3 regions of the Thermoanaerobacter brockii subsp. finnii Ako-1 genome follow, and region 1 is predicted to be linked to each of the others. Evidence: predicted binding sites of a transcription regulator. Region 1 holds the regulator's gene; each other region holds the start of a gene.
What was found. The regulator HrcA, encoded in region 1, represses chaperone genes, less so after heat shock. The targets are predictions, from matches to a motif close to ATTAGCACTCANNNNNNNTGAGTGCTAAT.
Positions count from the first base shown of each region.

Region 2: groES (co-chaperone GroES) is a predicted target of HrcA. The motif match lies at 6,426-6,454, and genes of this name have one in related genera.
Region 3: THEBR_RS11025 (nucleotidyltransferase family protein) is a predicted target of HrcA. The motif match lies at 7,566-7,594, and genes of this name have one in related genera.

Region 1 is NC_014964.1:1,423,500-1,434,598, forward strand. It holds gene prmA (50S ribosomal protein L11 methyltransferase) at 1-564, opposite strand, end outside; gene dnaJ (molecular chaperone DnaJ) at 592-1,752, opposite strand; gene dnaK (molecular chaperone DnaK) at 1,808-3,646, opposite strand; gene grpE (nucleotide exchange factor GrpE) at 3,664-4,245, opposite strand; gene hrcA (heat-inducible transcriptional repressor HrcA) at 4,268-5,299, opposite strand; gene hemW (radical SAM family heme chaperone HemW) at 5,394-6,521, opposite strand; gene lepA (translation elongation factor 4) at 6,518-8,329, opposite strand; gene THEBR_RS07105 (hypothetical protein) at 8,363-8,632, opposite strand; gene THEBR_RS12635 (hypothetical protein) at 8,636-8,758, opposite strand; gene THEBR_RS07110 (alkaline phosphatase family protein) at 8,896-11,070, opposite strand.
Region 2 is NC_014964.1:1,748,672-1,759,770, forward strand. It holds gene THEBR_RS08735 (NCS2 family permease) at 1-533, opposite strand, end outside; purine riboswitch at 720-821, opposite strand; gene guaA (glutamine-hydrolyzing GMP synthase) at 907-2,445, opposite strand; gene guaB (IMP dehydrogenase) at 2,459-3,913, opposite strand; purine riboswitch at 4,050-4,151, opposite strand; tRNA gene THEBR_RS08750 (tRNA-Arg) at 4,307-4,383, opposite strand; gene groL (chaperonin GroEL) at 4,476-6,101, opposite strand; gene groES (co-chaperone GroES) at 6,116-6,400, opposite strand; gene THEBR_RS08765 (hypothetical protein) at 6,636-7,625, opposite strand; gene THEBR_RS08770 (hypothetical protein) at 7,898-8,092, opposite strand; gene THEBR_RS08775 (hypothetical protein) at 8,164-8,346, opposite strand; gene THEBR_RS08780 (S8 family peptidase) at 8,659-9,897, shown strand; gene THEBR_RS08785 (HutP family protein) at 10,198-10,611, opposite strand; gene THEBR_RS08790 (DUF554 domain-containing protein) at 10,623-11,099, opposite strand, start outside.
Region 3 is NC_014964.1:2,232,555-2,243,653, reverse strand. It holds gene THEBR_RS11060 (ABC transporter permease) at 1-755, shown strand, start outside; gene THEBR_RS11055 (ABC transporter permease) at 752-1,633, shown strand; gene THEBR_RS11050 (ABC transporter ATP-binding protein) at 1,626-2,609, shown strand; gene THEBR_RS11045 (ABC transporter ATP-binding protein) at 2,611-3,591, shown strand; gene THEBR_RS11040 (beta-galactosidase trimerization domain-containing protein) at 3,792-5,675, shown strand; gene THEBR_RS11035 (beta-1,2-mannobiose phosphorylase) at 5,678-6,586, shown strand; gene THEBR_RS11030 (beta-1,2-mannobiose phosphorylase) at 6,601-7,491, shown strand; gene THEBR_RS11025 (nucleotidyltransferase family protein) at 7,709-8,755, shown strand; gene THEBR_RS11020 (glycosyltransferase family 4 protein) at 8,785-9,960, shown strand; gene THEBR_RS11015 (beta-L-arabinofuranosidase domain-containing protein) at 9,981-11,030, shown strand; gene THEBR_RS11010 (D-alanine--D-alanine ligase family protein) at 11,084-11,099, shown strand, end outside.

The DNA of each region.
Region 1 (11,099 bases):
ACTAAGTATCCCTGAGCCACAACCTACATCAAAAACTATGCTTTCTGGCATCACAATATCTTCTAAAAACTCCAAACACATCTTTGTAGTCTCATGGGTGCCTGTGCCAAAAGCCATTCCGGGGTCTAACTCGATAATTATCTCTTCTCCTTGAGATACATATTCTTCCCAAGAAGGCTTAATCACTATTTTCTTCCCTATTTTTAGAGGCTTGTAGTACTGTTTCCAATTGTTTTCCCAGTCCGCTTCATCTACTTCTGAGACTTTTACGTCAAAATTGCCTATATCAATTCCAAAAGATTTAAGTTCTACAATTCTATCTTTTAAAATATTTATTTTATCTGTAGTATCTGAAGCAATAGGAAAATAGGCAAAAACCTTAATATTTCCCTCTTCTTCAAAAAGAGAAGAATCCAAATAATCCCAATTATCACTTTGCGCCAACAGTTTTACATCATTAGGGTTTTTTATAACTACACCGCCAGCTCCTAATTCGTGCATGATATTTGTCACAGCCTCTTCTGCTTCTTGTGTAGTTGTAACTTGTACTTCAATCCATTTCATTCTTTTCACACCTTTAATTTAAATTTATTATCCGCCAAAAGCATCCTTCATCCTTTGAAAAAAGGATTTTGATTCTGTCGCAGTATTTCCTTCTAATTTTTTTAATTCTCTTAGCAATTCTTTTTGCTTTTCTGTCAACTTTTTAGGCACATCAATATAAACTTCTACAATTTGGTCTCCGCGTCCTCTTCCATTTATGTGAGGAATCCCTTTTCCCCTTAACCTAAACTTAGTCCCTGTCTGAGTTCCTTCTGGTATTGTAAAACTAACTGTTCCATCCAGCGTAGGAATTTTTATTTCTCCGCCTAAAGCTGCATCAGCAAAACTTATAGGCATTTTCAAATGCACATTGTATCCTTCTCTTGTGAACAACTCGTGGGGCTTTACGTGAATTACAATATACAGATCTCCCCTTGGACCTCCTCTTAAGCCTGGCTCTCCTTCCCCTCTTAAGGTAAGCATTTGTCCTTCGTCTATTCCTGCTGGTATAGTAACTCTAATTTTTCTCCTCCTTCTAATTCTACCTGTTCCACCGCATTTGTTGCAAGGGTCAGTAATAATTTTTCCTTCACCATGGCACCTATGACAAGTTCTTATATTTACAATTCTTCCAAAAGGAGTATTCTGTGCAGTTCTCACTTCACCAGTTCCATGGCATACAGGACAAGTCTCCGGTTTGCTACCTGGCTTTGCCCCTGTTCCTTTACACACATCGCATTCTTCAAATCGCTCAACCTCTATCTCTTTTTCTGTTCCAAAAGCAGCCTCTTCAAAAGTTAAAGTAAGGTCATATCTTATGTCATTACCCTTTTGAGGGCCTGTTTCTGCTCTTCTCCTGCCAGTACCAAAGAAATCATTAAAAATATCGCCAAATATATCGCCAAATCCTCCAAAGCCTCCAAAATCAAAACCGCCCTCTCCAAAACCTCCTTGACCAAATCCACCTTGGCCAAAACCGCCTTGCTCAAAGGCTGCGTCTCCAAATTGGTCATATTGGGCTCTTTTTTGAGGGTCGGAGAGAATTTCGTAAGCTTCGTTTATTTCTTTAAATTTTTGCTCTGCTTCCTTATCTCCTGGGTTCAAGTCAGGATGATATTTCTTAGCAAGCCGTCTATAAGCCTTTTTTATTTCTTCTTCTGTGGCATTTCTATCTACTCCTAATATTTCATATAAATCTTTTTTAGCCACTTTCTCACCTGCCTTTCATTACGCAAATTAGAACCAGGTAAAACCTGGTTCTATATTATTTATTATCATCATCCTCCACTTTATAGTTGGCTTCATAAACATTGTCCTGTGTTGTACCTTGTCCAGCACTACCTGTATTTGTAGCTCCTCCCGTTTGTCCTCCCGCTTGTTGGTATATTCTTGTAGAAACTTTGTAGAAGGCTTGTGAAAGTTTCTCAGAAGCATTTTTAATCGCTTCTATATCGCTTCCTTCAAGAGCTTTTCTCACATTTTCTATTTCTCTATTTATTTCATCTTTTTCGGCTTGCGTCATCTTATCTCCAAGGTCTTTCATTGTTTTTTCAGCTTGATAAATGAGAGAATCTGCTTTATTCCTTATTTCGATTTCTTCTTTCTTCTTCCTATCTTGTTCTTCATACTGCTTAGCCTCATTAATCATTCTTTGTATCTCTTCTTCTGACAAATTAGTTGTAGAAGTAATAGTTATATCCTGAGATTTACCAGTACCTAAGTCTTTTGCAGAAACATGTACAATTCCATTGGCATCTATGTCAAAAGTAACTTCAATTTGAGGTACTCCTCTTGGAGCTGGTGGAATCCCTGACAAAATAAACCTTCCGAGAGTTTTGTTGTCTTTTGCCATAGGCCTTTCGCCTTGTAACACGTGTATTTCAACAGAAGTCTGATTATCCGCTGCAGTGGTAAATATCTGGCTCTTTCTTGTAGGTATTGTGGTGTTTCTCTCTATAATCTTAGTAAATACTCCACCTAAGGTCTCTATACCCAAAGACAAAGGTGTTACGTCCAGTAAGAGAATATCTTTCACTTCTCCGGCCAATACTGCCGCCTGTATAGCTGCACCTATAGCCACTGCCTCATCTGGGTTAATTCCTTTGTGAGGTTCTTTACCCATTATTCTCTTTACTGTCTCCTGTACCAAAGGCACTCTTGTAGAACCACCAATGAGAATGACTTTATCAATATCAGAAGGTTTTAAACCTGCGTCGCTTAATGCTTGGTTAACAGGACCTACAGTTGATTCTACAAGGTCGGAGATTAGCTCTTCAAATTTTGCCCTTGTAAGATTTACATCTATATGTTTTGGACCTGTAGCATCAGCAGTAATAAATGGCAAGTTTATATTAGTAACCGTTGCAGAAGAAAGCTCTATTTTTGCTTTTTCCGCAGCATCTTTTAGTCTCTGCAATGCCATCCTGTCATTTCTTAAGTCAATTCCATATTCTTTTTTGAAGTTGTCAGCAAGCCAATCTATTATCCTTTGGTCGAAGTCATCCCCACCCAAGTGGTTATTGCCACTTGTAGCCAAAACTTCAAATACTCCATCTCCTATTTCCAAAATAGAAACGTCAAAAGTACCGCCACCTAAGTCGTAAACCATTATCTTTTGATTTCCTTCTTTGTCAAGGCCATATGCCAAAGCAGCAGCTGTCGGCTCATTTATTATTCTCAAAACCTCAAGACCTGCAATCCTACCTGCGTCTTTTGTAGCCTGTCTTTGGCTGTCATTGAAATAAGCAGGAACAGTAATTACCGCCTGTGTAACTTTTTCACCCAAGTAAGCTTCTGCATCAGCCTTGAGCTTTTGCAAAATCATTGCAGAAATCTCTTGAGGTGTATATTCTTTATCGTCAATTTTTACTTTGTAATCAGTTCCCATGTGTCTTTTTATAGACATTATAGTCCTGTCAGGATTTACAATTGCCTGCCTTTTTGCAACTTGCCCTACTAACCTTTCTCCTTCTTTAGTAAAAGCAACGACTGAAGGCGTAGTACGAGCTCCTTCTGCGTTAGGTATTACTACAGGTTGGCCTCCTTCCATAACAGCAACACAAGAAAAAGTAGTTCCTAAGTCAATTCCTATAACTTTCCCCATATTTTTCAACCTCCTTTTTATTTTGCTACTTTAACCAAACTTGGTCTTATTACTTTATCTTTTAGATAATACCCTTTTTGGAAAACTTCAATAATTTCATTTGGTTGTTTTCCTTCTACCTCTTCCTGCATTACAGCATGGTGCTTATAGGGGTCAAAAATCTGCCCCTCTGCTTCAATTTCTTTTACACCAAATTTATCCAACATCTTTTTAAACTGCCTGTAAATTAATTCTATCCCTTCTTTTAGAGAATTATAATCTCCACTGCTCGCCAAAGCTCTTTCAAAATTATCCATAACAGGCAAAAGTTCTAAAATTACTATTTCTTTACCATATTCTACCATTTCTGATTTTTCTTTTTCTGTTCTCTTCCTGTAATTTTCAAATTCTGCTTTCAATCTTTGTGCAATATCTAAATATTCTTGAGCTTCAGCCTCTTTTTGCTGAAGTTTTTGCTTTAATTCCTCTATTTCATCAACCGTTTGTTGCTGATGCTCTTGCTGTGTTTGTTCTTCCTCTTCAGGAGGCCCTTCCATTTGTTCATTTGATTCTAAATTATTTACATCATTTTCCTCCTCTTTGTTAATTTCTTTTTCCATCTCTTCCACTTATATCACCTCGTTATATTTCATCATTGTATATACTCGACAAAAGATTTGAAAGCTCTTTTGTCATCACATTGATTTCACTAATCAACTTCCTATAATCCATTCTTGTAGGTCCTATAATTCCTATTGTACCCACCACACGGCCATTAATCTTATAAGTAGTTTTTATTACGCTTAAATCCTTCATCTCTTCAAACTTGTTTTCGCTTCCTATTCTCACATCTATAAAATCTACTTCAGGCTCTAAAACTTCGTTCAATAACGACTTGTTGTCCAAAAGATTGAAGAAATTTTTTGCTTTGCCTAAATCCTTGTATTCAGGAAAATCTAAAATATGGGAAGTTCCATCCGCATAAATGTCTGTTTCCTGTAACTGCTTCAAGCTCAAAAGTATAGTGTTTATCAATTCGTCGGCTATAAAAGCCATCTCTCCCAACATCTGCCTTAAATCCTGTTGTAAAAACTCAAAAATATCTTTTTCACTTTTTCCGGCAATTTTCTCGTTTAACAAATTATTTAAAAACTCAAAAATAGTTCTATCTACATTTTGGCATAAATTTAGCAAGTAATTTTTTACAATTCCTGTGTCCGTCACTACTAAAAAGATCATTTTATTAGAAGCAACAGGTATAAGTTGGATTTTCTTTATTCTATCAGGGTTCAACTTTGGCATTTTAGCAACTGTAGTATGGTGAGTTATGTTAGCCAAAATTCTTGCATATTTCTTTACAATTTCATCAAATTCTGCTATTATTTCCTCGCGAGTATTATAGCTAATTGGAGGGTCATTGTTTATATAATTTCGAAGAATGCTGTCTACATAAAATCTATATCCTTTATCTGAAGGTATTCTTCCTGCGGAAGTATGAGGTTGCTCCAAATATCCCATTTCTTCTAAATCCGCCATTTCGTTTCTTATAGTAGCAGAACTTAATCCTATATTGTACTTCTTAGCTATTGTTCTCGACCCTATTGGCTCTGCCGTCATAATATAATCAGTAATAACCGCATATAGTATTTTTTTCTTCCTATCATCTAACGGCATTTTCACCACCCCATGTATTATTAGCACTCTACTCGATTGAGTGCTAATTCATGTTTTTAAAATACCACTCTTATAATTTTTTGTCAATACTCATTTAGGGCAGAAATTCTTCAAAAATGACGTTAGAGACATCAATACCCCTCTCGGTAAGTTTTACACACTCATTATCAATCTCAATTAGACCTTCTTTTAAGTATTTTTGTATTACTTTTTTGTAAATTTCAAACAAACTGATACCAAATCTTTTCTTAAAATCCTTGTCACACACTCCTTTTGTCATTCTCATTCCTAAAAACATAAACTCAGCCATTCTATCTTGTTTTGTCAACTTTATCTTTTCCTTAACTGCACTTTTTCTTTCTAAAATGCTCTTAATATAGTCTTTTATATTTTCAATATTACTATATCTCACATCCGCCATATAAGAATGGGCTCCTGCACCAAATCCCAAATAATTTTTGCATTCCCAGTATAAAATATTGTGGCGACATTCAAATGTGGGCAATGCAAAATTAGATATTTCGTAATGGTGATAGCCTTTTTCTTTTAAAAACTCTATACCCCAATGATACATTTTAAGCTCTTCTTCCTCATCAACTATAGGCAACTGACCCTTTTCATAAAGTCTGTAAAAGGAGGTGTTAGGTTCTAAAATCAAGCTATAAGTAGAAACATGCGTCGGCTGTAATTTTACTACTTCTTTTAAAGTTTCTTGCCACTCTTTAAAGGTTTGAGTAGGAAGAGCGTACATCAGGTCTATATTTATATTGTCAAAGAACTTTTTCACTAACTCATAATTTCCAAAAAATTCTTCTACTGTATGAATTCTACCTATATATTTTAAAAGCCTATTTTGAAAAGCTTGAAGTCCAATACTTACTCGGTTTATCCCGTTGTCTTTATAAATTTTTAGTTTTTCTTCAGTTATAAGGCCGGGATTCATTTCAATAGTAATTTCGCAACCATCAAGTATTTTATAATTTTTAAATACAGATTTCAATATCTTCTCTATATAAGAAGGAGGCAAAAGGTTAGGGGTACCTCCTCCTATATAAACCGAAACCACATTATAATCTTTTGTAGAATTTGATTCTATTTCCATAAGTAGTGCCCGAATATAGTCGTCAAAAAGATAATCATAGCCTGCATAAGAATTAAAATCACAATAATAGCATTTTCTTTTACAAAAAGGAATGTGAATGTATAATCCTATCTCCCTCATTTTTCATCATCTAATTTCAATATTGACATAAAAGCCTCTTGAGGTATTTCAACACTTCCCACCTGTCTCATGCGCTTTTTACCTTCTTTTTGCTTCTCCAAAAGTTTTTTCTTACGAGTTACGTCTCCTCCATAGCACTTGGCAAGGACATTTTTCCTCAAAGCTTTTACAGTCTCTCTTGCAATAATCTTAGAACCTATTGCAGCCTGGATTGGGATTTCAAAGAGGTGCCTTGGAATATTTTCTTTTAACTTTTCTACAATTTTTCTCGCTTTTTCATAGGCTTTATCTTTATGAACTATCATGGATAAAGCATCTACCAATTCGCCATTTATCAAAATATCAAGCTTTACCAAATTAGATTCTTTATACCCTTTAAGCTCATAGTCGAAAGAGGCATAACCCCTTGTTCGTGATTTTAAAGCATCAAAAAAGTCGTATATTATCTCATTTAAAGGCATTTCATATTTTAAAAGTACGCGAGTTTGTTCTAAATATTCCATTCCTAAATATACTCCCCGTCTATCCTGGCAAAGCTCCATAATCGCCCCTACATATTCAGTAGGCACCATAATAGTAGCTTCCACAATTGGCTCTTCAATATGATCTATTTGCGTAGGAGGTGGCATTTTTGTAGGATTGTCCAAATCCAATACTTCTCCATTAGTCTTATATACTTTATAGATTACACTTGGAGCAGTAGTGACAAGGTTTAAATTGTACTCTCTTTCAAGTCTTTCTTGGACTATTTCCATGTGCAAAAGTCCCAAAAAGCCACACCTAAATCCAAAACCTAAGGCAGCAGAGGTGTCAGGTTCAAATACAAGTGACGCATCATTTAGCTGAAGTTTTTCTAAAGCTTCTTTTAAATTTTCATAATCTTGTCCATCCGCAGGATAAATTCCACAAAAGACCATTGGCACTACTTCTTTATAGCCAGGAAGTGGAGAATCGGCTGGATTGTCTGCGTCTGTTATTGTATCTCCTACACGAGTGTCTTTTACATTTTTTATGCTGGCAGCAATGTAGCCAACTTCACCGGATTTAAGCTCTTCTACTGGATAAAGGTTAGGTCTAAACATACCCACTTCTGTAACTTCAAAAACTTTGCCAGTAGAAAACATTTTTATTCTCATTCCTGGTTTAACAATTCCATCTACTACCCTTACAAAGCTTATTGCTCCTTTGTAATTATCATAAAAAGAGTCAAAAATTAGCGCTTTTAAAGGCTTATTTTCATCTCCTTTTGGAGGGGGAATTCTATTTACAATGGCTTCTAAAACTTCTTCTATACCTATGCCTTCTTTAGCAGAGGTAAGCAAAGCATCTTCTGCGTCAATCCCAATCACGTCTTCAATTTCTTTTTTTACATGTTCAGGATTTGCTGAAGGAAGGTCTATTTTATTTATCACAGGTACTATCTCTAAATCATGTTCTAAAGCCATATATACATTAGCAAGGGTTTGCGCCTCAATCCCTTGTGTAGCATCTACTACAAGCAGGGCTCCTTCACAAGCTGCAATACTTCGGGATACCTCGTAAGTAAAATCCACATGTCCAGGGGTATCAATGAGATTAAGCTCATATTCATTTCCATCTTTAGCTTTATAAATCATTCTTACAGGCTTTAACTTTATAGTAATTCCTCTTTCCCTTTCTAATTCTAAATTATCTAAAATTTGCTTATCTGTTTCCCTTTCAGAAAGAAAACCTGTTTTCTCAATAAGTCTATCTGCAAGAGTAGATTTACCATGGTCTATGTGAGCAATAATGCAAAAATTTCTAATATACTGCATCCTCTCTGACATTTTGTACCTCCTCAAAAATTAAAGACTTAGACCTCATTTCCAAAATCGGCCTTTAAAGTATTGGCTTAACCCTCCTATGTCAATAACTGACTCCTTACCAAAAATTTTAACGATCACCTTTTCGCTATTTGAATATACACCAAATATTTTTACTTTCCTCACTCCAGTAGTAATTTCATTAAAGGAAGAATCAGCTATTACAAGTCCTACTACCATAATAACAATGTACAATAAAAGAGCAAAGATTACAAGTCTCTTTCTTTGAATCTGTTTCTTTCTCTCTCTTGTCCTTGTAAGCCTCATCTTTTATCTTCCCTTCAAGGTATGATAAATCTGTTGTATTTCTTTAATCATTTTATCATAACTATATTTTTCTGCACTTTCTTTTCCTTTTAAGCTTATATTTTTTCTCAGTTCTGCAACTTTCAAAAAATTCTCCATAACTTTTTTCCATTTTATACCTATTTTGTCTAATAATATCACTAGTTATAGTAAATGTTTTTTTATTCCTCCTTCTGATTTTCTTACAATTTGCAATACCTTCATTTTTACCATAAAACCACCTTTTAAGAGATTTCATCAATAACAAGATGTATTAGCATAGGTCCTACAAACACCATCATTGTAGCTGCCGCTACAATTCCTGAATCATTAAAAACCAATGCAAGAATGCTTCCTATAATCGTCGCAACAAAGCATATTCGAATGTAGGAGTGTTTTTTGAAAATTTCACTCAACACTCCAACGGGTTTGAAGAAAAGAATTAGTAAAACACCTATAAGTGTCAACAATACTCTCGACCATATAGAATATTTTATGAGTTTATAATTCATTAAAAGCTTTCTTTCAAAAATTTGCAATAAAGATTCTATGCCATGGTTTTTTACTAAAGCAAAAGTTTGTCCTATGTGAGTTTGTTGAGAAACCGGCCTTAAAGAATCCAAGTAAAACAGTCCTATAAGCATTAAAACTATCCCTATCCCAATATACAATAGATTTCTTATGTTAATTTTTTTACCAGATAAAAGTAACAATGCCACAGCAAAAGCTCCAAAGGCCGTTATCGATCCTCCAACATTTGTACCTATACTTGGAGCTGCAATAAAGTAGAATACCAGTGCGTATATTATTGAAGTTATAGCTAAAAGCAGCTTTTTATTCGAAAAAATTTCAAAAGCCATTGTAGTAAAACATAAGACGGCTCCAATCAATACCCCCAGATACTCGTTTCCTATGCCATAAAAACGGGCCCCTACGATGACGTCATAGCTTAAAAAAGAATTTTTTAGCAAATATTGCCCTGTCACAAGGTCAATTAGCAAAACAAGGGAAGTAATTAAACCTATTATAGCATAGAAATAATAACCATAAGGATTAATTTCATGAATCGCTATAATTGCTACTGCTGTCAAAAATAATATTCCCACGATGCTATTTGATAGACTAGTATAATTAAACAAAGGTAATAGCAAAAAAGTCAAAGGAATAGTAGAAACAAAAAATAATAGAGGCTTTAAATAGACCGCATACTTTTTTAAAAAAAACAAAACTAATAGGGCTAAAATTAAAATTATTATCTCTAAAACCACATAAGTCCTTAAGAAAATAGGCCTATAAGTGTAATTAAAAACAAGTTTATGACTTTCAGCCAATAATTTGTCTACACTTCCTTTGTAACCAGAATTATAAAGGGGATGTCCCATCAAAAAAGTGGGTATAGGAATGTCAAAATACTGTAAAATTGTCGGCATTAAATCTGTATTTGTGACAATCCCCTCTCTTTTTGTTGTGTCTGAAGTAACATAGCCTTTAGTAAAGCCTGGTCCAAAAAGTATTATGGGGGTTAAATAACTCTTTTGCCCCATATCTTTAGATGGAGGAAGTGGAGTTAAGACAATGTATAAGGTGTTGGGACTGCCTTCTCTTATGACTTTGCCAATAAATTTATCTGCTTCGTATAAAGCCCTTTTTTTATTTCTCTCATTAATTTTATCCATCGCATATTTATGGTAATCATTCGCTCTTAACGTATCCCCTAATTGAAAAACCGTTAAGTCGGGTTTTTCCTTCATCTCAGTATATTTTTGATAAAGCAAATCATAATCTGTCATAATTCCAAAAGGGCTGAAAGGGTCTCTTTTTAAGACATTATCACTCACATCCCCAAAATCTACAATTCCTTTTTCATCCATTACTATAAGAGGTGCATATCTTCTTTGTTCTACATCAGTATCTTCATTACCAAACACAGCAACAGTTTTTCCATTTTGTTTTAAAAGAGTGCCTAATAAGCCAGGTACTACAATGTGATTTCGAGTTAGGTTATTTCTCTCTACTTGCGCAAAATCTAAATTTACTATATTAAATACTTGGGGTTTAATACCTGTATTTCTTTTGAAAATTATAGAGGCTTGTTCTCCATTTACTATTTCAGAAGCATTAAAATTAAGGGAAGCTTTTTCAGATCCTACAGCTCTTGTCCCACAACCAATTGTCATATACACGTTTTCAGGGGTCCTGCCTCCATCAGAATTTACCGTCATAAGTCCATATGTACCATTTTCCATGAGGTATTTTATATTAGGAAGGTCATTTTCAACATAGTCATTTAAATTAACCCTGTCTACAATAAAAATAACTATTTTTCTATCTTTTATACTATTTACTTGTCCATAAGAAACAGTACTAAAGAGGATTAAAAACGCCAAGACCAATCCCATTATTCTTGCTACAAATTTCATAAAGAACCTCCTAAATCTTTGATAATTAC
Region 2 (11,099 bases), 330 kb from region 1:
CCAATGTAAGTTGCTTGATTTGCCACGATTATACCAGCATTTTTAAGTCCAATAAAAGCTATAAATAAACCTATTCCTCCACTTACTGCATATTTTAAAGACATAGGTATAGCATCAACAATCATTTCCCGTATTCCAAACAAAGTAATCAAAATAAATATAATTCCTGAAAAGAAAACTGCAGCCAAAGCCTGTTGCCAGGTATAACCCATTGTCAAAACAACAGTATAGGTAAAAAAAGCGTTAAGTCCCATACCTGGAGCCTGTGCAAATGGGTAATTAGCATAAAAAGCCATCATGAAAGTTCCAATAGCTGCTGAAAGACAAGTAGCTACAAATACCGCTCCTGCGTCCATCCCTGCTTCTTTTAGTATAATGGGATTCACAAACATAATATAAGCCATTGTTATAAATGTGGTAATCCCAGCTAATATCTCTGTTTTTACATTGGTATTATAGTTTTCTAATCTCCATATCCTATTTGCTAGATTTTCTAAAGAATTTTTGTTCCTCACTTTACTCACCTTTTCCATCATAATCCTCCTGTTCTATATTATTTTGCAACTTCTACAAGAATTTAAAACAAATAAGCCCGCAAAGAATAGATTTCACAAATTAAACACGAGTGAAACCTATCCTCCCGGGCTTTTGTCCCTAAGGTGTGGTATATAAAATATACCTGTACCGCTCGGTCCGAACACCTATAAATAGGCTGGAACCCTAGGTACACTTTCACTCATAGTCGAACAATTTACGGTTGTTCGGTAGAGACTCTCGAGCCATATTCTCGAGATTATATGAGTGCTTTTTATTCAATTGTCACACTTATATCTTATCAACTTTTTTAATATTAGTCAACCTTATTTGCGAATTTTTTTATAAAAAACTAAATTAATGTTCGGATTTTTATTCCCATTCTATGGTAGCAGGAGGTTTAGAAGTAATGTCGTAAAGCACTCGATTTACTCCTGGAACTTCATTAGTAATGCTAGTAGATATACTTTCTAAAATTTCATAAGGAAGCTTTGTCCAATCCGCCGTCATCCCGTCGTAGCTATCTACTACCCTCAAAATTATCGCATAAGCGTATGTCCTTTCATCACCCATAACACCAACGCTCTTTATTCCAGGCAATACAGCAAATGACTGCCACACTTTATTATACCATCCAAATTTTTTCATCTCTCTTAGAACTATGCTGTCAGCTTGTCTCAAAATTTCTAACTTTTCTTCTGTAACTTCTCCAAGAATTCTGACTGCAAGGCCTGGTCCAGGGAAAGGCTGCCTATACAATATTTCCTCAGGGATTCCTAATTCTTTACCTACTTGCCTTACTTCGTCTTTAAAAAGCATCCTCAAAGGTTCAATAAGTTCAAAACCTATATCTTCAGGCAAACCTCCAACATTGTGGTGACTTTTAATAGTAGAAGACACGCCATTGCCACTTTCTATTACATCAGGATACAAAGTACCCTGCACCAAAAATTTCACATCTCCTATCTTTAAAGCTTCTTCTTTAAAAACTTCTATAAAAACATTACCAATAATTTTTCTCTTTTCTTCTGGATCCGTAACTCCCTTAAGTCGTGACAAAAATCTATCCTTTGCATCTACCCGGATTATGTTCATGTCATAATTTTTTCTAAAAGTTTCAATAACCATATCTCCTTCGTTTTTCCTTAAAAGCCCTGTATCAACAAAAATGCACACCAATTGGTCGTGAATGGCTCTGTCTACTAAAACAGCAGCCACTGAAGAATCTACACCACCAGACAGAGCACATACAGCTTTGTGTTTTCCTACTTTCGCTTTTATTTCCTTTACTGTCTGCTCAATCAAAGAATCCATTGTCCAATCTGCCGCGCAATCACATACTTCAAAAAGGAAATTTCTTATAATCTCTGTTCCTCTATGAGTGTGTGAAACTTCAGGATGGAATTGAACCGCATACAATTTCTTTTCTACATTCGCAATCGCTGCGATAGGACAATTGTCAGTAGAGGCTACTACCTTAAAATCTGGAGGAGGAAGTTCTATGTGGTCAGTATGGCTCATCCAAACAACAGTGTCTCTTTCTATCCCTTTAAACAAAGGAATAGTATTATTTAAGACAATTTCTGTCTTGCCATATTCCTTCACAGGTGCTGGCGCAACTTTTCCGCCTAAAAGCTCTGTCATAAGTTGTGCACCATAACATATACCTAATACAGGATAGCCTAACTCAAAAATTTCCTTATCGCATTTAGGAGCATTTTTTGCATATACACTGGCAGGTCCTCCAGAAAGCACAATTCCCTTTGGCTCTTTTTTTCGTATCTCCTCTGGAGAAATATTGTAAGGAACAATCTCGCAAAAGACATTTGCTTCTCTTATTCTTCTCGCAATTAATTGTGTGTATTGGCCTCCAAAGTCTAAAACTAACACTACTTCCCGTTTAATCCCCATTAAAATCCTCCTCTTATCTCAAATTATAATTAGGAGCTTCCTTTGTAATAATTATATCATGAGGATGACTTTCAGTTAATCCTGCCTGCGTTATTTTTATAAATTTTGTTTTTGTCCTAAGTTCTTCAATATTGCGAACACCACAATATCCCATTCCTGCTCTTAAACCACCAACTAATTGATACACTGTCTCTTTTAAAGGTCCTTTATAAGGTACCCTTCCTTCTACCCCTTCTGGTACAAACTTTGTGACATCTTCTTGGAAATACCTATCTGAGCTTCCTTCTTTCATTGCTCCTAAAGAACCCATGCCTCTATAGACCTTATAGCTTCTTCCTTGATATATCTCTATTTCTCCGGGACTTTCTTCTGTTCCTGCAAAAAGGCTTCCCAGCATAACTACAGAAGCTCCCGCCGCAATGGCTTTTACGATGTCCCCCGAATACTTAATCCCTCCATCTGCAATTATAGGTATCCCATACTTGTCCGCTTCTTGAGCACAATCGTAAATAGCAGTAATTTGAGGAACTCCTACTCCAGCGATCACTCTCGTAGTACAGATTGACCCTGGGCCAATACCAACTTTTACACAATCTGCCCCTCTCTCTATTAAGTCTCTTGTGGCTTCAGCCGTAGCTACATTTCCTGCTATCAGCTGCAGGTCTGGATATTTTTCTTTTATCTTAGAGACAGCCTCCAAAACTCCTTTAGAATGACCGTGAGCTGTATCTATCACGATAGCGTCTACACCTGCTTCTACTAATGCTTTGACTCTATCCATCATGTCTTTCCCAACACCGACAGCAGCAGCCACTAAAAGTCTTCCCTTGCTGTCCTTTGCCGCATTAGGAAACTCAACTGCTTTTTCTATATCTTTTATGGTTATGAGCCCTTTTAAAACGTTGTTTTCATCTACTAACGGCAATTTTTCTATTTTATGTTTTTTTAGTATCTGTCTTGCTTCCTCTAAAGTGGTTCCAGGAGGAGCAGTTACCAAATTGTCTTTTGTCATAACTTCTCTTATAGGTTTATCCAAATCATCTTCAAATCTTATATCGCGATTAGTGATTATTCCTACAAGTTTCGAATCAACAGTGATAGGTACTCCAGATATTTTATACCTTGCCATAAGTTCAGCTGCATCTTTAATAGTATGGTCAGGAGTAAGAGAGAAAGGGTCCGTTATGACACCATGCTCTGACCTTTTGACTTTGTCAACTTCTAAAGCTTGTCTTTCAATAGACATGTTTTTGTGAATTACACCTATGCCGCCTTCCCTTGCTATAGCAATCGCAAGTTTGGATTCTGTAACAGTGTCCATTCCAGCACTCATTAAAGGAATGTTTAAAGTAATTTTTTTAGTAAGCTTTGTCTTTAAATCTACATCCTTAGGAAGCACATCGGATTTAGCAGGAATTAAAAGAACATCGTCAAAAGTTAAACCTTCTTTAACAAACTTTTCCTCCATACTTACATCTCCCTTTTTAGTTTTATTATAACATATTATTAGCAAAATCTTTTTGAACGTCATACAATTTACACAATTAACTTATAGTCCTTTATAAATTAAAAGCCTGAGGGCAGAATTTCCTCAGGCCAAAAAGGCAACAACAAATTCCACCCATAGTAAAGCAGTTTACGGCTGCTTTGTAGAAACTCCCGTGCCATATTCACGGGATTATATGAGTTCCTCTAATAAAACTATTAACTTGTTAATGAATAAGTTATTATTCAATATATCAAATTTACATGTCTATGTCAACAGTACAAAAACTGCAAAAACTAATCTTTCATATAAAGTAAAAAAGGATTCCAACTATAAAATAGTCAGAATCCTGCCTATTACTAATTTCTATGGCAATGGTGCGCCCGAGAGGACTCGAACCTCCGGCACGCAGTTTAGGAAACTGCTGCTCTATCCTGCTGAGCTACGGGCGCCTAAAAATGTTACATGAGTATTTTATCAGACAATTTAAAAGCTGTCAAGGCCAAAACTTAAAAAGGGCTAAGCTTTCGCTCAGCCCTTTTTATCACATCATATCCATTCCTGCTCCTGGATTAGGCATTGCTGTATTCTTCTCTGGTACATCTACCACTACTGCTTCTGTCGTAAGTATCATTGAAGCAATTGATGCAGCATTTTGCAAAGCTGTCCTTGTAACCTTTGTTGGGTCTACGATACCTGCTTTGAACATGTCTGTAAATTCTTCCTTGTAAGCATCATATCCGAAGTTTGGATCTTTAGCAGCTTTTATTTTTTCTACTATTACAGAACCGTCAACACCAGCATTTGCTGCAATTTGTCTTACGGGTTCTTCTAATGCTCTTAAAACTATCTTCGCACCTGTCTTGAAGTCGCCATCTAAGGAATCAACTACTTTTTGCACATCTTCTATTACATTGAGAAGTGCAATACCGCCACCAGGTACTATACCTTCCTCCACTGCTGCTTTTGTAGCCGCCAATGCGTCTTCAATTCTGTGTTTCTTTTCTTTAAGCTCTGTCTCAGTTGCAGCACCAGCTTGAATGACAGCTACGCCACCGGCCAATTTTGCCAGTCTTTCTTGTAATTTTTCTCTATCATAATCAGAGGTAGTTTCCTCAATTTGAGCCTTAATTTGATTTACTCTCTTCTTAATTTCTGCAGCATCGCCTGCTCCGCCTACAATTGTGGTATTCTCTTTTGTAACTTTTACTTGTCTTGCGCGGCCAAGCATATCTAATCTCACATCTTTTAAGTCATAACCTAACTCTTCTGAAATTACTTGACCACCTGTCAGTATTGCTATATCTTGTAACATTTCTTTTCTTCTGTCACCAAAGCCAGGAGCTTTTACTGCTACACACGTAAATGTACCTCTTAATTTGTTAACAACTAATGTTGCCAATGCTTCTCCTTCTACATCATCAGCTATGATAAGAAGTTTCTTACCGTGTTGCACTACTTGCTCCAAGAGTGGCAACAAGTCTTGGATATTTGAAAGTTTCTTATCTGTTATGAGTATAACAGGCTCCTCTAATACTGCTTCCATTTTTTCAGCATCAGTTACCATGTATGGAGAAATATATCCTCTGTCAAATTGCATTCCTTCAACAACCTCAAGGGTTGTACCTAAAGTCTTTGATTCTTCAACCGTTATAACTCCATCTTTACCTACTTTGTCCATTGCTTCTGCAATGAGATTACCTATTTCTTCATCAGCAGCAGAGATAGAAGCAACATGGGCAATTGATTCTTTATTATCAATAGGTTTAGATATCCTCTTTAACCCCTCAACTGCAGCATCTACAGCCTTCGCAATACCTCTTCTTAAAAGCATTGGGTTAGCTCCTGCTGCGAGGTTTTTGAGTCCCTCACGAACCATTGCTTGAGCTAAAAGCGTTGCAGTCGTTGTACCATCACCTGCGACATCATTAGTTTTTGTAGCTACTTCCTTCAAAAGTTGTGCGCCTTGATTTTCAAATGGATCCTCTAATTCAATCTCTCTTGCAATAGTAACACCGTCATTTGTAACCGTAGGTGAACCATATTTTTTGTCCAATACTACATTACGACCCCTTGGCCCTAATGTAACTTTTACAGTATCCGCAACTGCATTAACTCCTCTTTCTAATGCTCTTCTTGCTTCCTCTCCATATTTGATTTGTTTTGCCATTTTCAACTACCTCCTTATTCTATAATTGCTAGAATATCGCTTTCTCTTAAAAGTAGATATTCTTCACCATCTAACTTAACTTCTGTCCCAGCATATTTGGAGAAGATTACTCTGTCACCGACTTTTACTTCTAATTCTACCTTTTTGCCGTCTATGTATTGTCCTGTTCCTACTGCGACAACTTCACCTTGTTGTGGCTTTTCTTTTGCTGTACCTGGTAAAATAACCCCACCTTTTGTAACTTCTTCTGCCTGGATTACTTTGACCACAACTCTGTCTCCGAGTGGTTTTAATCTCATATACTTTATCCCTCCTTCTTCATTTATTAGCACTCAACTTATGTGAGTGCTAATCCTAATCTCTATATTAATTTAAGTGGTAAAACATATCAAACTTTATTATAGCCTATTTTAGGCCGTATAGTCTGATTATCTATGATTTTACCCAAATATTTTGATTTTATGCCATTATTTATTGATTTAGACTACGTTTCTGTAATTTGTATTTAAAAATAAAAAAAATACAGGGAAATATTTATTCCCCTTTTTCAAAATCACTTTCTTCTTCTTTTTCTTTATTAGACAAATTGACCAAACCCTGTTGTTTCAGGTAATTTATCATGTTATACATGTATTGCTGTTGCTCCTTTGTCAGCATAGATTTTAAATTGTCCAAAACTTTTAACTGCTGATCAGACAAGCCTTGAGGCAATAAATTCTTTTCTCCCTTTGGCAATTGCTGTTGTGTTTCTTTTTCATCACTTTCTTCCTCTTTTTCTTCAACTTCTATTTCTTTTATTTCTTCGTTTTTTTCTTCTTTCTCTTCTGCTATTCTTTCTTCATGAAAATCTCTGGTCGCTTGTTGAGATTGTTTTTTCTCCTCTTTCATACTATTCATAATTCCTTCTGCTTTATTTAATACTTCCAATAATTTTATATTCTTTGCAATTTTATCAGTTTCTTCTATTTTTTCTTCCGGTATTATAGGCCGTATAGCCTCATAAATATCTACTATTTTATCAAAAATGTTATTTTTATCCCCTTCTTTTGTGTATTTTTCTAGTTTTTGTTGTAAATTTTTTAACGCCTCAAAGAATTTCAAAAATTTATCTATTACAATTTTCTTGTCTTCTGCTATGTAAGGTTTTATTGCTTTTAAAATCCCTATTTTGTCTACCTCAACTTTGTCTAATGCTTCAATTTCTTCTTCCGAAAGATTCACTAAATTTTTTTGTATCTCAATTATTTCTGCCATTTTAGAAAAAATATCTACATAATACTGGTCTCTTTTGCTTAAATAGGGTTTTAGGCTTCCTACAAAATCTTTGCCTTTTGTTACCACTTCATACAAATCAATTGTCGACTTTTTGTCTTCTTGTGGTGGCGATAACTTGTTTTTATCATCAGTACCTGTAGAAAGTGTAGTCTCATTTTTTTCTTTTTCTATACCCATCACTTGAAATCTCACAAAAGCTACTATCAAAAGTTCTACAGCGAGTATTTTTAATAAAATCTCCTTTTGCAAAACAAATTCCCCCTATTTTTAATAATCTCTTACTAATATATGTAAGGGGCTAGTCTATTATTATAGACTGCCCCTTATTTTTGTCTAATTTTTTTCCCAAATAATTATTCCTGGAACAAATAGAAGTATTAAAATTATTATTATAAAAATCCAAAACCAACCTCCAACAAATCCTATTCCTTTTTCTTCGGGCATAAATACTACCTCCCTTCAGATAGGTAAATAATAGGGAAATAAATTTTTCATCTTTAGCTAATATATAATACGTAATTTTAAGAATTTGTGTTACCAAGATTAATACCTGTTAATGACCACAAAAATCGCTTTGCTTTTTTTCGCGGTTTTTCTTCCTGTAAAATTACAAGTATTAAAAAGAAAAACAGTAGACTTTCAAGCTCAAATCTTACATCCAGCAGCAAAGTTAAAATTACAAAAAAGAACAACAGAGTATCTCCAGAAAAAGACATATATTATCACTCCACACATATCAAATTTATCAAATAAAAATGGCTCTATCGCAGGATAGAGCCATTCAAAATTACTTGAGTTCATTGAAGAACCAATCAAAACCGCCGTCCATTATTATTACAAGGAGTATAAAGAAGAACAACAATGTCTCTAAAGACCATACATTAAGCTGGCTTCCACCAAGCGCTAATACAAGTATCAAGAAGAAAAACAGCAAATTGCTTTGCCCAAAAACTGAACTTGTTCCTGCCATATTGATCCCCCTTTAAACAATTTTCAATACCTAATCAAGCTTTTGGTTCTTCAACAATAATCCCTGGGACAAACAACAAGATCAATAGTATGATGATTATAATCCAAAACCATCCACATCCATATCCTGCTCCACTTTTATCTACTGGCATAAATAATTTTCCTCCTTTCAAGTCTCATCCTTTTCTATGTGGGTCTTTAAAGACCTACTACATAATATGATATAACTTCATACGGTGACACTTTTTAAATTTCCACTAACAAATTTTTATATTTCACATATTGTGTTAATAGCATGAAAGGAGGTACGCTAATGAATCTTATTCCAATGTTTGCTTTTTCTAAAATAGCAAAGGAAATTTATGTATCAAATAAAATCGATAAAAGGCTTTTAAAAAAAGCATTATATTTAAGAAGTGAATGTGTTCCTGTAATTTTGTATTCCCATTTATCTTATGACATTTTAAAAGAAAAAATCGAAAAAATGGGAGGAAGTATAAAATTTGAACTACCAATCATAAAAGCCTGGTCAGTAAATTTACCTTGTGATAAATTGAAAAATTTCGCTACATTAAAAGGAATTCATTTTATAGCAGAAGACTCCGCTGTTAAGCTGCAGCTTTATATTGCCACTCAAGAAATCGCCTCTCGAAATGCGAACGATTTAGGCTACACCGGTAAGGGAGTAACAATTGCCTTTTTAGACACTGGAATATATCCTCACCCTGACTTTACCAAGCCTAAAAACCGCATAGTGGCATTTCACGATGTAGTAAATGGAAAAAAACAACCTTACGATGACAATGGCCACGGCACTCATGTAGCTGGTGACGCTGCTGGAAATGGATATGCTTCTAATGGCAAATACAAAGGCGTAGCCCCAGAAGCTAATATAGTAGCAGTAAAAGTATTAGATGCCTATGGCAGAGGTTTATCCTCTGACATATTAGCAGGAATGCAATGGATTTTAGACAACAAAGACAAATACAATATACGGGTAGTTTCTCTGTCAATAGGTGAAACTCCTTCTCTTCCTGCTTTTTTAGACCCTTTGGTGAGAGGAGTAGATACTCTTTGGAGAAATGGATTAGTAGTAACTGTTGCAGCCGGAAACTCAGGTCCTAATTACAACACAATAACTTCCCCTGGCACCAGTAAAAATGCCATAACTGTAGGAGCAGTAGATGACAAAAGAACCTCCGACATAAGTGATGACGAAATAGCTCAATTTTCTGGAAGAGGTTCGCCTTATCTATACAAACCAGACATAGTAGCACCAGGTGTAAAAATAGTCTCTACTGCTTCAGAAAATGTACCTTTTGGTGCAGATGAAGTTACGATAAATAAAGCATATAGAACAGCAACAGGGACTTCTATGGCGACTCCAATGGCAGCAGGAGCAGCAGCTCTACTCCTTGAAAAAAATCCTAATTTGACTAATGTACAAATAAAAAATATTTTAAAATCGACAGCAATAAAAATTGACGATGCAGGTCTATGGACACAAGGCAGTGGAATGATAAATATAGAAGAGGCGTTAAAAAAAGTATGAGGGGGTTAACCCCTCATTTCAGTTTGTTCATAAAGCTAAAAATATTCAAAGGAGATATTTTGCATCGTCACTCCGATGTTCCAAAGCGACAAAACTAAACTCGACCTTCGGGTTCCGGCAGGGTACCGGGCACATTCGACATCCTTGTCTTAGTGCCCGCCTCCGCCATCCGTGGCTACGGCCCTGCCTCCACCCTCGGTCTTGCTAAGTTTTGTTGCCGCTTTGTAACAAGTCACTCCTTATGCAAAATATCTCCTTTGCGAAAGTTTGTCAACAGTCTGAGTATGAGAGGTTAACCCCTTATTTTAATGACCTATGTCCTAGTCCAATTGCCACTTCATTTAAGTTTAGCATCCCTACAGCAAAAAACACACAAACACAAAGATGCTCATCAGCATAGGCAATGCCTATTTTTCCACCTACATTAAGTCCCATAGCTTTGTTCATGACTTGTATAGCAGCCTCATGCGCAGCTCCTGCTACAGCTCCTTCTGCAGCGTGTGTGTCTTCTATAATTCCTTCTCTTTTAGCCGCTACTACCGCTCTTTCAATAATTTTAGATATAGAATTTACGTATTCTCCACCATAGTCAACAGCTGCAACTTTTACTCCTTGTTTCCAATATTTGTTTTTTAGTATTTCTTCCTCTTCTCTTGTAGACATGGCCATTTTTACAGCAATTCTGGCTACATCGATGCTTTTTAGTAGTTTCATATCCGCACCGCCTAAAATCCTTTTATAATGTTTAGTAAAATCTGATAAAAAATGGGTATAAAAATAGCCGGTAATAAATTCCCTACTTTTATATTCTTAATCTCTAACATATTCAAAGAAATCGCAAATATCAATACTCCTCCTACAGCTGTCATGTCGTCAATCACTGGTTTTGTCAAAAGCCCTTGCAAAAAAGATGCACCTAATGAAATAGAACCTTGATACAAAAATACCGAAATAGCTGAAAAAACAACACCTAATCCAAAAGTGGAAGCAAAAATTATTGAGGAAATTCCATCTAGAACAGATTTAGCAAATAGTATACTGTGATCTCCAGAAAGTCCATCTTTTAAAGCACCTACAATTGCCATAGCACCAATGCAGTATACCAAACTTGCTGTCACAAAACCTTTGCTAATTGTAGAACTGTTATCTTTACTTAATTTTTTTTGAAATGTATCTCCTAACTTATTTAAATATTCTTCAAT
Region 3 (11,099 bases), 810 kb from region 1:
ATCTATTAAAAGGCAACTTTGGGTATTCTGCTTTTTATAACACAAGTGTAAATGAAATAATTGCAGAATCGCTACCATGGACTCTTTTTGTAATTTCTTTAGCTACTTTTTTGAGTTTTACAATAGGAATATTTTTAGGAGCTTTTGCAGCACAAAAAAGAGCTACAATTACAGAAGGAATTATTTCTACAGTTTCGAGTATAATACAAGCCATACCTCCTTTTATACTAGCGGTTTTAATTTTGTTTGTATTTTCAGTTAGATTAAAAGTATTGCCGCTAGGAGGCGCTTATCCTGTTGATATAGAGCCTTCTTTCTCCCTTGAGTTTATTTCGAAAATATTTTTACATGCTTTAGGCCCAATGCTTGCAATTGCAATACCTCAAATGGCTTCTTGGACTTTAGCTATGAGAGGTAACACTTCCCAAATAATGGAGGAGGATTTTATAAGGTTTGCAGAGGCAAGAGGCTTAAGAGATTCTGTAATTGCAGCAAAATATGTGAGAAATAATGCGATGTTGCCTTTAGTGGCAAGTTTAGCGATTAGTGTGGGATATATGTTAGGAGGCCAGACGTTGGTGGAATCTATTTTTAATTACCCGGGGATAGGATTTTATTTTGGCAAGGCTATAGCTGTTAGAGATTTTGGATTATTGACTGGATTGTTTACTCTAATTGTAATAGGAGTAATATTAGCAACTTTTATTGCAGATTTTGTTTATGCATTAATTGATCCGAGGGTGAAATTGAAATGAAAAAAGAAAATATTGCAAACTTTTATTATGATTACATTCAGCCTTTATTAACAAATAAAAAATCTTTAATTGGGTTAATGATATTGCTATTTTATATATTGATGGCTACAATAGGTCCTGTTGTAGTACCTTTAGATATGAATTCTAACTTTGCAGAAAGGTATCAAAAACCTTCTTTGAAACATCCTTTTGGGACAGACTATTTTGGAGTAGATATTTTCCAACAAATTGTACACGGTTCTAGGTCTGTTATTTCTCTTACTTTATTAGCAAGTTTTTTTGCTGTGCTAATAGGAACGGTTATTGGTGTTGCAAGAGGGTATTTAGAAGGGATTGCTGGTAAAATCATTGATGCTATTATTATGGTTTTTCTAGTAATTCCGTCATTTCCTGCTCTATTGATTCTAGCTGCTATATTTGTTAATTACAACCTTAATGTTGTTGAAATAGCTCTATTAGTTTCTATATGGTTATGGGCACCATTGGCGAAACAAATATCAGCTCAGGTTTTATCTATTAAATCAAAAGAATTCATAGAAGCGTCAAAAATGCTTAATATGCCGCTTAGTTATATTTTATTCAGTGATATTGCAAAACTTTTAATTCCTTATATTTTCATAAATTTTGTCATGCAGATAAAAGGAGCTATGGAGTTTTCAGTAGGACTTATGTTTTTAGGACTAGCCAAGTTTGATCCTACCCATTGGGGAATCATGTTAAATTATGCTTTATACCAAGCGGGAGCCTTGTATACTGCTAAAGGGTTTCACTATTTATTCTTTATAATTTTAAATATAGTATTACTAATTTACGGCGGAATATTGTTATCACAAGGGGTTGAAGAAGTTTTCAACCCACGGCTTAGGGGGAATGAATAAGTTGAATCCAATAATAAAAGTAGAAAATTTAAAAGCAGTATATCTTGTGAGAGAAGGTACGATTAAAGCAGCAGACGGTATTTCTTTTGAGGTTCCAGAAAATTCAGTTACAGCTATTGTAGGGGAGAGTGCTTCTGGTAAGAGTACAATTATAGAAGCCATGACGAAGACACTACCTCCAAATGGAAGAATTTTATCAGGAAAAGTTTTATACAATGGAAAAGACATATTGACTCTAAGTAATGAAGAGTTAAGAAAAATAAAATGGAAAGAAATTGCGTTAGTACCTCAGGCAGCTCAGCAATCTTTAAATCCTACAATGAAGATAATTGACCATTTTAAAGACACAGTAGAAGCTCATAGGGTAAATTGGAGTCACAATGAGTTAATTAAAAAAGCTTCAGAAAAATTAAAAATGGTAAGATTAAATCCAGAGGTGGTTTTATACGCTTATCCTTTGCAACTTTCAGGAGGAATGAAACAAAGAGTTTTAATTGCTTTAGCGCTTTTAATGGAACCTAAAGTTTTAATATTAGATGAGCCTACTTCTGCATTAGATGTTCTTACACAAGCCCATATTATTCAACTTTTAAAAGAATTAAAGAAAATGCTAAATATTACTCTTATTTTTGTTACCCACGACATAGCAGTAGCAGCCGAATTAGCGGATAATGTTGCAGTTATTTATGGTGGAAATCTGATAGAATATAATTCAACATTTCAAATTTTCAAAAATCCATTACATCCCTATACAAATGGATTGATAAATTCTATTATGGCAGTAAATGCAGATATGTCAAAAGTTAAGCCGATTCCGGGAGACCCTCCAAGTTTATTGAATCCTCCTTCTGGATGTAGATTTCATCCAAGATGTGAGCATGCGATGGAGATATGCAAGAAGGAAAAGCCGCAATTAATTGAGACAGAAAACGGAGCACAAGTAGCATGTTACTTGTATAAGGAAGGAGGAAGGTGAAATGAAACAAGTGATAAAAATAGATCATATTAGTAAAATCTTTTCACGAGGGTTTTTTAAAAAACAGCATAAACTTGTTCTCAGTGATATAAATTTAGAAATTTCACAAGGAGATAGATTAGTTATTGTTGGCGAAAGTGGAATGGGCAAAACTACCTTAGCGCGAATTATGGCTAATTTAGAATTGCCTTCTGAAGGTGAAGTTCTTTGGTTTGAAAAAAATATACAGAAACTGAGGGAAAAAGAAAAAAAATTATTAAGAGGTAAAGTACAATATATTCATCAGGACCCTTATGCTTCCTTACATCCGGCTAAAACTATCTATAAAATAATCGCAGACCCTCTTAGAAATGCTCAAAAAATTAATAGGAAAGAGGTATATGAAAAGACAAAACAATTACTGGAAAAAGTAGGTTTAACTCCTGCAGAATATTTTTTCAATAAATATCCTCACCACTTATCAGGAGGAGGACGTCAGAGACTTGCAATTGCAAGGGCTTTAACGACGGAACCTCAAGTGATAATTGCTGATGAACCGATTAGTATGATTGATATGTCATTGAGGGCAGCAATAATTAAACTTTTTAAAGACTTAAATGATTTATACGGTATTGCCGTTATACTTGTTTTGCATGACATTGGAGCAGCAAAATATTTTACCTATGAAAAGGGAGAAATTGCGGTATTGTATGGGGGCAAAATAGTCGAAAAAGGAAAAGGTAGAGAAGTTTTAACTAATCCAGTTCATCCTTATACTAAAGTATTAATAAATTCCAGCCCCATTGCTGACCCTGAAATAGCTAGGAATAGAGTGGTGGAACAATTAAGGTCTTATGAAGTTCCTGTGCGAACACCAGAAAGCAAGGGGTGTCCTTTTGCTCATGCATGTAATTATTATACAGAAAAGTGCTTAGAGGAAGACCCTCAACTCATTGTTATCGATTCAAGTCATGAAGTAGCATGTCATGTTTTTAGTAAATAAGGGTGAAAAATATGAAAAATAAATTTTATATGTTTCTTTCAATATTGGTAATAGTACTGGCTCTTATTTGGATAAGTTTTTTTCAAAAAAATGGCGTAGAGTTAGTATTAGTGGTGTTATCATTGGGATTTTCTGTTTTCACTATATTATTGATACTTTTATATGAGAAAAAGAAAAAATAGTACGACGGAGGTAGAAAAATGGCAAAATTTGCAGATGAATTTATAATAGGAGCTAATTATTGGCCAAGAAATCACGGCATTGAAATGTGGAAAGAGTGGAATTATGATGAGATAAAAAGTGAATTTATTGAGGCGAAAAGCTTAGGCATTAATGTAATGAGAATAAATCTTTTTTGGGAGGATTTCCAGCCAAAGCCTGATGTAATATCAGAGGAAGCGGTGAAAAAGTTTGACGAGCTTATTAAGATATGTCATGAAGTCGATATGAAAATCGCGCCTACTTTTTTTGTGGGGCATATGAGCGGTGAGAATTGGGATGTGCCGTGGAGAGAAGGTAGGAATATATACAGTGATTCATTTATGTTGAGGTATCAAATTAAATTGGTACGCTTTTTTGCTGAGAGGTACAAAGATGAATCTGCTATTTTGTTTTGGGACCTTTCAAATGAGCCAGATAATTATGTAAAAGCAGAGTCAAGACATGATGCTTGGCTGTGGAACTATGTCTTATCAAATGAGATAAAAAAATACGACAAAAATCATCCCGTAACGCTTGGAATACACCAGGCATCTCTTCTTACTGATAATAATTTTTATCCTGAAGACATGCAAGAAGGCAACGATTTTCTATGTATGCACGCATATCCAATTTATACAGATACATGTATAGACCCTGTAAATTCTATAAGAAGCACTTATATGGCACCTTTTGCTTCTAAACTCACCCAAGCTATGGGTGGCAAAGAAGTGCTACTGGAGGAATTTGGTGCAACTACACTTATGATGAGTGAAGATATAGAGGGAGATTATTACAAGGTGGTTCTGTATAGCCTTCTTGCGAATGAATCGATAGGTGCAATAGCCTGGTGCTTTGGAGATTTTTCTGTTGGCGAAAGGCTTCCCTATAATTCTACCCCCTTTGAAACGCAATTTGGTATAACAGCAGTTGATGGAAGAGTTAAAAAAGCAGGACTTGAAATAAAAGCTTATTCTGAATTTATGAATAGAATTGAGTATAAGGACTTAAAACACAAAAAGTGCGATGCCGCGATAATCATTCCGGATAAGTATTATAGTGCTTTATTTGTAGGTAACGATTATACTCCAGAGAGAAATTTTAGGATTCTTTTAAATAGTTTTATACTGGCAAAGGAAGCAGGTATAGACGTTGAATTGGCAAGAGCTGATGGAGATTTTAGTAAGTATAAAATGCTTATACTGCCTTCCGCTTATAGAAAAGGGCATTTAAATTATGACCAATGGGTAAAAATTATGGATTTTGTTAAAAATGGTGGCACTTTGTATGTATCATACGATGGAATTTCTTTAGAAGGTTTTGATGAGGTTTTTGGAGTTAAAACGCAATATTCTATGGTGCCCAAAAATGAGACAGTATCAATGCATTGTGAAGAACTTGGAATTGATTTAAATTATAAAGCTCTTAAATTTAATAAAAGACTTATTGCAAAACCGACAACGGGCCGTGTAATTGCAAATGATGATGAGAATAACCCGGCAATAGTTGTGAATAAATATGGCGAAGGGAATGCTATTCTTGTTACGTATCCTATTGAGCTCTATTTAAGTTATATGCCCGATGTATATAAGACTGACAGGTCTTATTTGATTTATAAGTATGCTAAAGAGCTGAGCGGAATAGAATACAACGTAAAAGTAGAATCTCCTTATATTGAAGTAAAAGAGTTTGATTATGGCGGGAAAACCCTTGTGCTCTTTATAAATCATGAAGACATAGATATTCATACTAAAATAAGAATAAGTAGAAAAACAAAAAATAATGAGAAAATACAAGATTTAATTAGCGGAAGACAGATTAATTTAGAAAATTTCACAATAGAGGCTAATGGAGTAGTTGCAATTTTGCTGGAAAAGGGGTTATAAAGATGTTCAGGCTAACAAGACTTAGTAACAAACCTATATTGTCGCCAATAAAAGAGCATGAATGGGAAAAGGAGGCTGTTTTTAATGCAGCAGTAATTTATGAAGGTAATAAATTTCACTTGTTTTACAGAGCTTCTAATAATAAATTCGTTTTGAATACTGAAAAGCCAGAAGAAAAATATAAATTTGTATCCTCTATTGGATATGCTGTAAGTGAAGATGGTATAAATTTTGAAAGATTTGACAAACCTGTTTTAGTAGGTGAGATTCCGCAAGAAGCTTGGGGAGTAGAGGACCCAAGGATTACAAAAATAGACAATAAGTATTACATGCTCTATACAGGTTTTGGAGGAAGGGACTGGTTGGATTTTAGAATATGTATGGTTTGGTCTGATGATTTAAAAAATTGGAAAGGACACAGAATTGTTCTTGATGAACCCAATAAAGATGCGGCGCTTTTATCCGAAAAAATAAATGGTAAGTATGTGCTTTTCCATAGAAGAATGCCCGATATTTGGATTGCTTATTCTGATGATTTAGTAAATTGGTATAACCATAAGATTATAATGTCCCCTAAATCTCACACATGGGAGTCAAAGAAAATTGGCATAGCAGGACCTCCTATAAAAAGAGAAGATGGATGGCTTTTAATATATCACGGGGTGGATAACAACAATGTGTACAGACTTGGTGTAGCTCTTTTAGACTTAAAGGACCCATCAAAGGTTATTGCGAGACAAAAAGAGCCTATTTTAGAGCCAGAGCTTGATTGGGAAATAAATGGGCTGGTACCTAATGTGGTGTTTAGCTGCGGTGCAGTTGAAGTGAATGACATGTATTATGTGTATTATGGAGCAGCAGATACCCATATAGGTGTAGCAGTCATTGAAAAAGAAAAAGTAAAATTTTAAAAGGAGTGTATGGAGTGATAAAATTAAAGAGATTATCAGATAAGCCGGTATTGATGCCAAAAGCAGAAAATGAATGGGAAAGAGCAGCAGTTTTTAACACTGCAGCAATTTATGACAATGGACTGTTTCACTTGATTTACAGAGCTACTGACATTGGACCTCACGCCAAATATGGGAAATATATTTCTCGCTTGGGATATGCAGTTAGCAAAGACGGAATTAATTTTATGAGATTAGACAAACCAGTGATGAGCAATGAGACAGAACAAGAGCTCAGAGGATTAGAAGACCCAAGGATAGTCAAAATTGACGGCATTTATTATATGATGTACACAGGTTTTGGAGACAGATTTCAAGATGACTATAGGATCTGTTTGGCTACCTCCAAAAACCTTATAGATTGGGAGAGAAAAGGAGTAGTTTTAGATGAACCTAATAAAGACGCCTCTTTATTTCCTGAAAAAATTAATGGTAAATATGTGATGTTGCACAGGAGATATCCCGACATTTGGATAGCATTTTCTGATGATTTAAAAAATTGGTACGACCATAAACCAATACTAAAACCTATTCCAAATACATGGGAGAGTGCGAGAGTAGGAATTGGAGGGCCTCCTATTAAGACAAAGGACGGTTGGTTTTTGATATACCATGCAGCTGATGACAATAATGTGTATAGATTGGGAGCAGTCCTTTTAGATTTAGAAGATCCATCAAAGGTTATTGCAAGGCAAAAAGAACCTATCTTAGAGCCAGAACTGGGTTGGGAAAAAGAAGGATACATCCCTAATGTTGTATTTAGTTGTGGTAATGCAGTAAAAGATGATACTATTTACGTTTATTATGGGGGTGCGGATACTGTTATAGGCGTGGCGATATTAGAAATGAAGGATATCAAATTTTAGCAGGCTTTTAAAAGGCCTGTTTTTTATTTACAGAAAAGTACTTGACATACCAAAAAGGATTAATTATAATACTTATTAGCAGCCGAATTTCAAGAGTGCTAATATATTTCTCCTCTTCTTAGTTTTTATCGCTCTTATAAATTATATCACTTGTATCACGCCCTTCTTTTGTTTTTAAGTTTAATTTTTGAAAAACTTCATAAAGGAGGGGTCTTTTATGAAGGCATTGCTATTGGCAGGAGGTTTGGGAACAAGGCTAAGACCTCTTACAGATGACCTGCCAAAACCAATGGTTCCTATCATGGGAAGACCTCTTTTAGGAAGGATTATTTTAAACCTTAAAAAAAGTGGAGTAGATGAAATTGTAATAAGTACTTATTATAAGTCTCAGTACATTGAAGACTACTTCAAACAAAAAGAGGACTTAGGTGTAAAAATACACTTCATTACAGAAGAGTCCCCTTTAGGGACTGGTGGAGCAATAAAAAACGCCGAAAAATTTTTTGATGATACTTTCCTCATTTTAAACTCTGATATTGTCAGTGATATTGACTATGCAGATTTGATAAAATACCACAAGAGAAGAAGAGCTCAAGTAACTATTGCATCTATTGAAGTAAGAGATACTTCTCAGTACGGAGTTATAGAATTTGATGAAAAAGGCTTTATAACTGCTTTCAAAGAAAAGCCCAAACCAGGCGAGAGCAATTCTAAATATATTAACGCAGGAGTATATGTATTTGAACCTGAGGTGCTAAAAGAAATTCCTGAAAATACAGTGATATCTGTAGAAAGAGAGACATATCCCAAACTTTTGGAAAAAGGGTATAGAATGGCTATTTATAAATTTAACGGCTACTGGATAGATATAGGTACAATAGACAAATACAAAAAAGTTCATGAGGACATTTTAAAAGGAAAATCAAGATTTGTAAGTACTACTTCCTCAAGAGGCATAATTTTAGGAGACAATGTTAAAATTCATCCTACCGCAAGAGTGATAGGACCTGCTTATATTGGAAATAATACTGAAATTGATGCCTATGCTACAGTTGGTCCGTATACAGTAATTGGGAATAACTGTCGAATAGGTCAAGAGAGCAAAGTATCCCAAAGTGTATTGTGGGATAATGTAAAAGTCCGCAGGTTTGCAAGATTAGACAATGCAGTTGTAACTTCAGAATGTATAGTAGAGGTGAATATGGAAATTAAAAATACAGTGTTTACACCTAATAGATTAGCAAGTACTACAATGACAACTTAATACTAAACAAACTAAGAAGGGGGCGTGATATGATGAGCGTATTGGGGAGAAATGTAGCATTTTTGAGTACTTATCCACCAAGAGAATGTGGCATTGCTACTTTTACTCAAGATTTAGTTAATGAAATAAAAAAGATAAAACTTATTAATTTTGCAGGAGTAATTGCAATAAATGATAATAAAACTTATGAATATGACAGCGATGTTAAATATCAGTTACAACAATTTGTAAGAGAAGATTATGTAAGATTAGCCCATGAATTAAATGAATCTGACATAGATTTGCTCATTATAGAGCATGAATACGGAATATTTGGAGGAGAAAGTGGAGAATACTTATTAGATTTGGTAGACAATTTAAATATACCCTTTGTTTTGACAGTCCACACAGTATTATCAAATCCAAATGAAAAACAACTTATGATACTTAGAGAATTAGGGGAAAAAAGCGTTAAAGTAGTTACAATGGCTAAAAATACTATACCACTTCTTGAAAAGATATATCACATACCCTCCTGTAAAATCACAGTGATTCCTCATGGAGTTCCCAATTTTCCAGTATTACCTAAGGAAACATTGAAAGAAAGATATGGCTTTAAAGGGAGAAGAATAATAAGCACTTTTGGTCTTATAAATCCTGGTAAAGGAATAGAGTACGGTATAGAAGCAATAAGTATGGTAGCAAAAAAATACAAAGATGTATTATACCTAATTTTAGGGCAAACCCATCCAAACATAAAGAGAGAATTTGGGGAAGAGTATAGGGAGAAACTTCAAAAACTAGTCCATGACCTTGGAGTAGAAGACAATGTAAAATTTGTGGATAAATATCTTAGGAAGAAAGAGATTTTGGAGTATTTGAAGATGTCAGATATATATATGACTCCATACTTAAACAAAGAACAAGCTGTAAGCGGTACTTTAGCATATGCAGCAGGTTTAGGGAAAGTGATTATTTCCACTCCTTATATGTACGCTGAAGAAATTTTAGGAGAAGGAAGAGGATTGCTTGCTAATTTCCGTGATGCAAAGTCTTTAGCTAAACATATTGAGTATATATTTGAAAACCCTGAGAAAAGGCTGCAGATAGAGGCAGAAATTAAAAAATTAGGGAATACAATGATGTGGAATAACGTTGCTTACAGATATGTCATAATGATTTTGTCTGTATTGGACATTAAATCAAGGGAGGAAGTTGTGATATAGAGGAAGGGGGAATTGAAATAATGAAGCTAGCAACTAAGTTTCAGCATCTTTTCAACCTAACAGACGATACAGGCATTTTACAACATTCCCTTTACTCTATTCCTGATTTGACAAAAGGTTACACTACTGATGACAATTCAAGGGCTCTTATTGCTGCTTCAATGCTATATGAAGTTTACAAAGATGAAAAATACCTCGATCTTTTAAAGAGATACCTTTCTTTCTTGATTTATGCCCAAAACGGCAAAGGATATTTTAGAAATTTTATGAACTACAATAGAGAATTTATTGAAGAAGTTGGCTCAGAAGATTGTTTTGGCAGAACTTTATGGGCATTAGGATATTTATTAAATACTAATTTGTCTAATGGTTATCAAAGTGTTGCTGTGACATTAATCAAAAAAGCTTTGCCAAATGTAGCAAATTTAAATTCTCTTCGCGGTAACGCTTATTCGTTAATAGGATTAAGCCTTTTATACAGTTCTGATGTTACTGAATTTAACAAAGAGAAGATAAAAAATTTAATAACTTCTATTTCAAAAAAAATAGTTCAAAAATATAGGGAAAACAAAGATGGAGAGTGGAAATGGTTTGAAAATATAATGACTTACAGCAATGCCGTACTTCCTTGGGCTCTTCTTAGGTCATACATTATTACAAAAGATGAAGAAGTCTTAGATGTTGCAAAAGAAAGCATGGAATTTTTAGAAAAAGTAACTTTTAGAAGTGGGTATTTTAAGCCGATAGGTTGTAAAGATTGGTACAAAAAAGGAGATGAAAAACCTGCAGAATTTGATGAACAACCGGTAGAGGCTTGTGAAACTGCTCTTATGTACACAGAAGCTTATAAAATTTTTCAAGAAGAAAAATACAAAGAAAAGAGTTTGAAATGTTACAATTGGTTTTTAGGAGAAAACTCAAAAAATGTGCCTTTGATAGATGAGGAAACAGGAGGTTGCTACGACGGTATAACTAAAGAGGGAGTAAATTTAAATGAAGGAGCAGAAAGCATGATTTCACTGATTATAACTGACATGGTGGTGAATCACACAGAAACTGTATTTAAGTAGTTTTTACTTTTCTTTTCAAAAATTTTTATAAAAATTGAAAAGGGTGATGCCATATGAAAATTGGTGTGC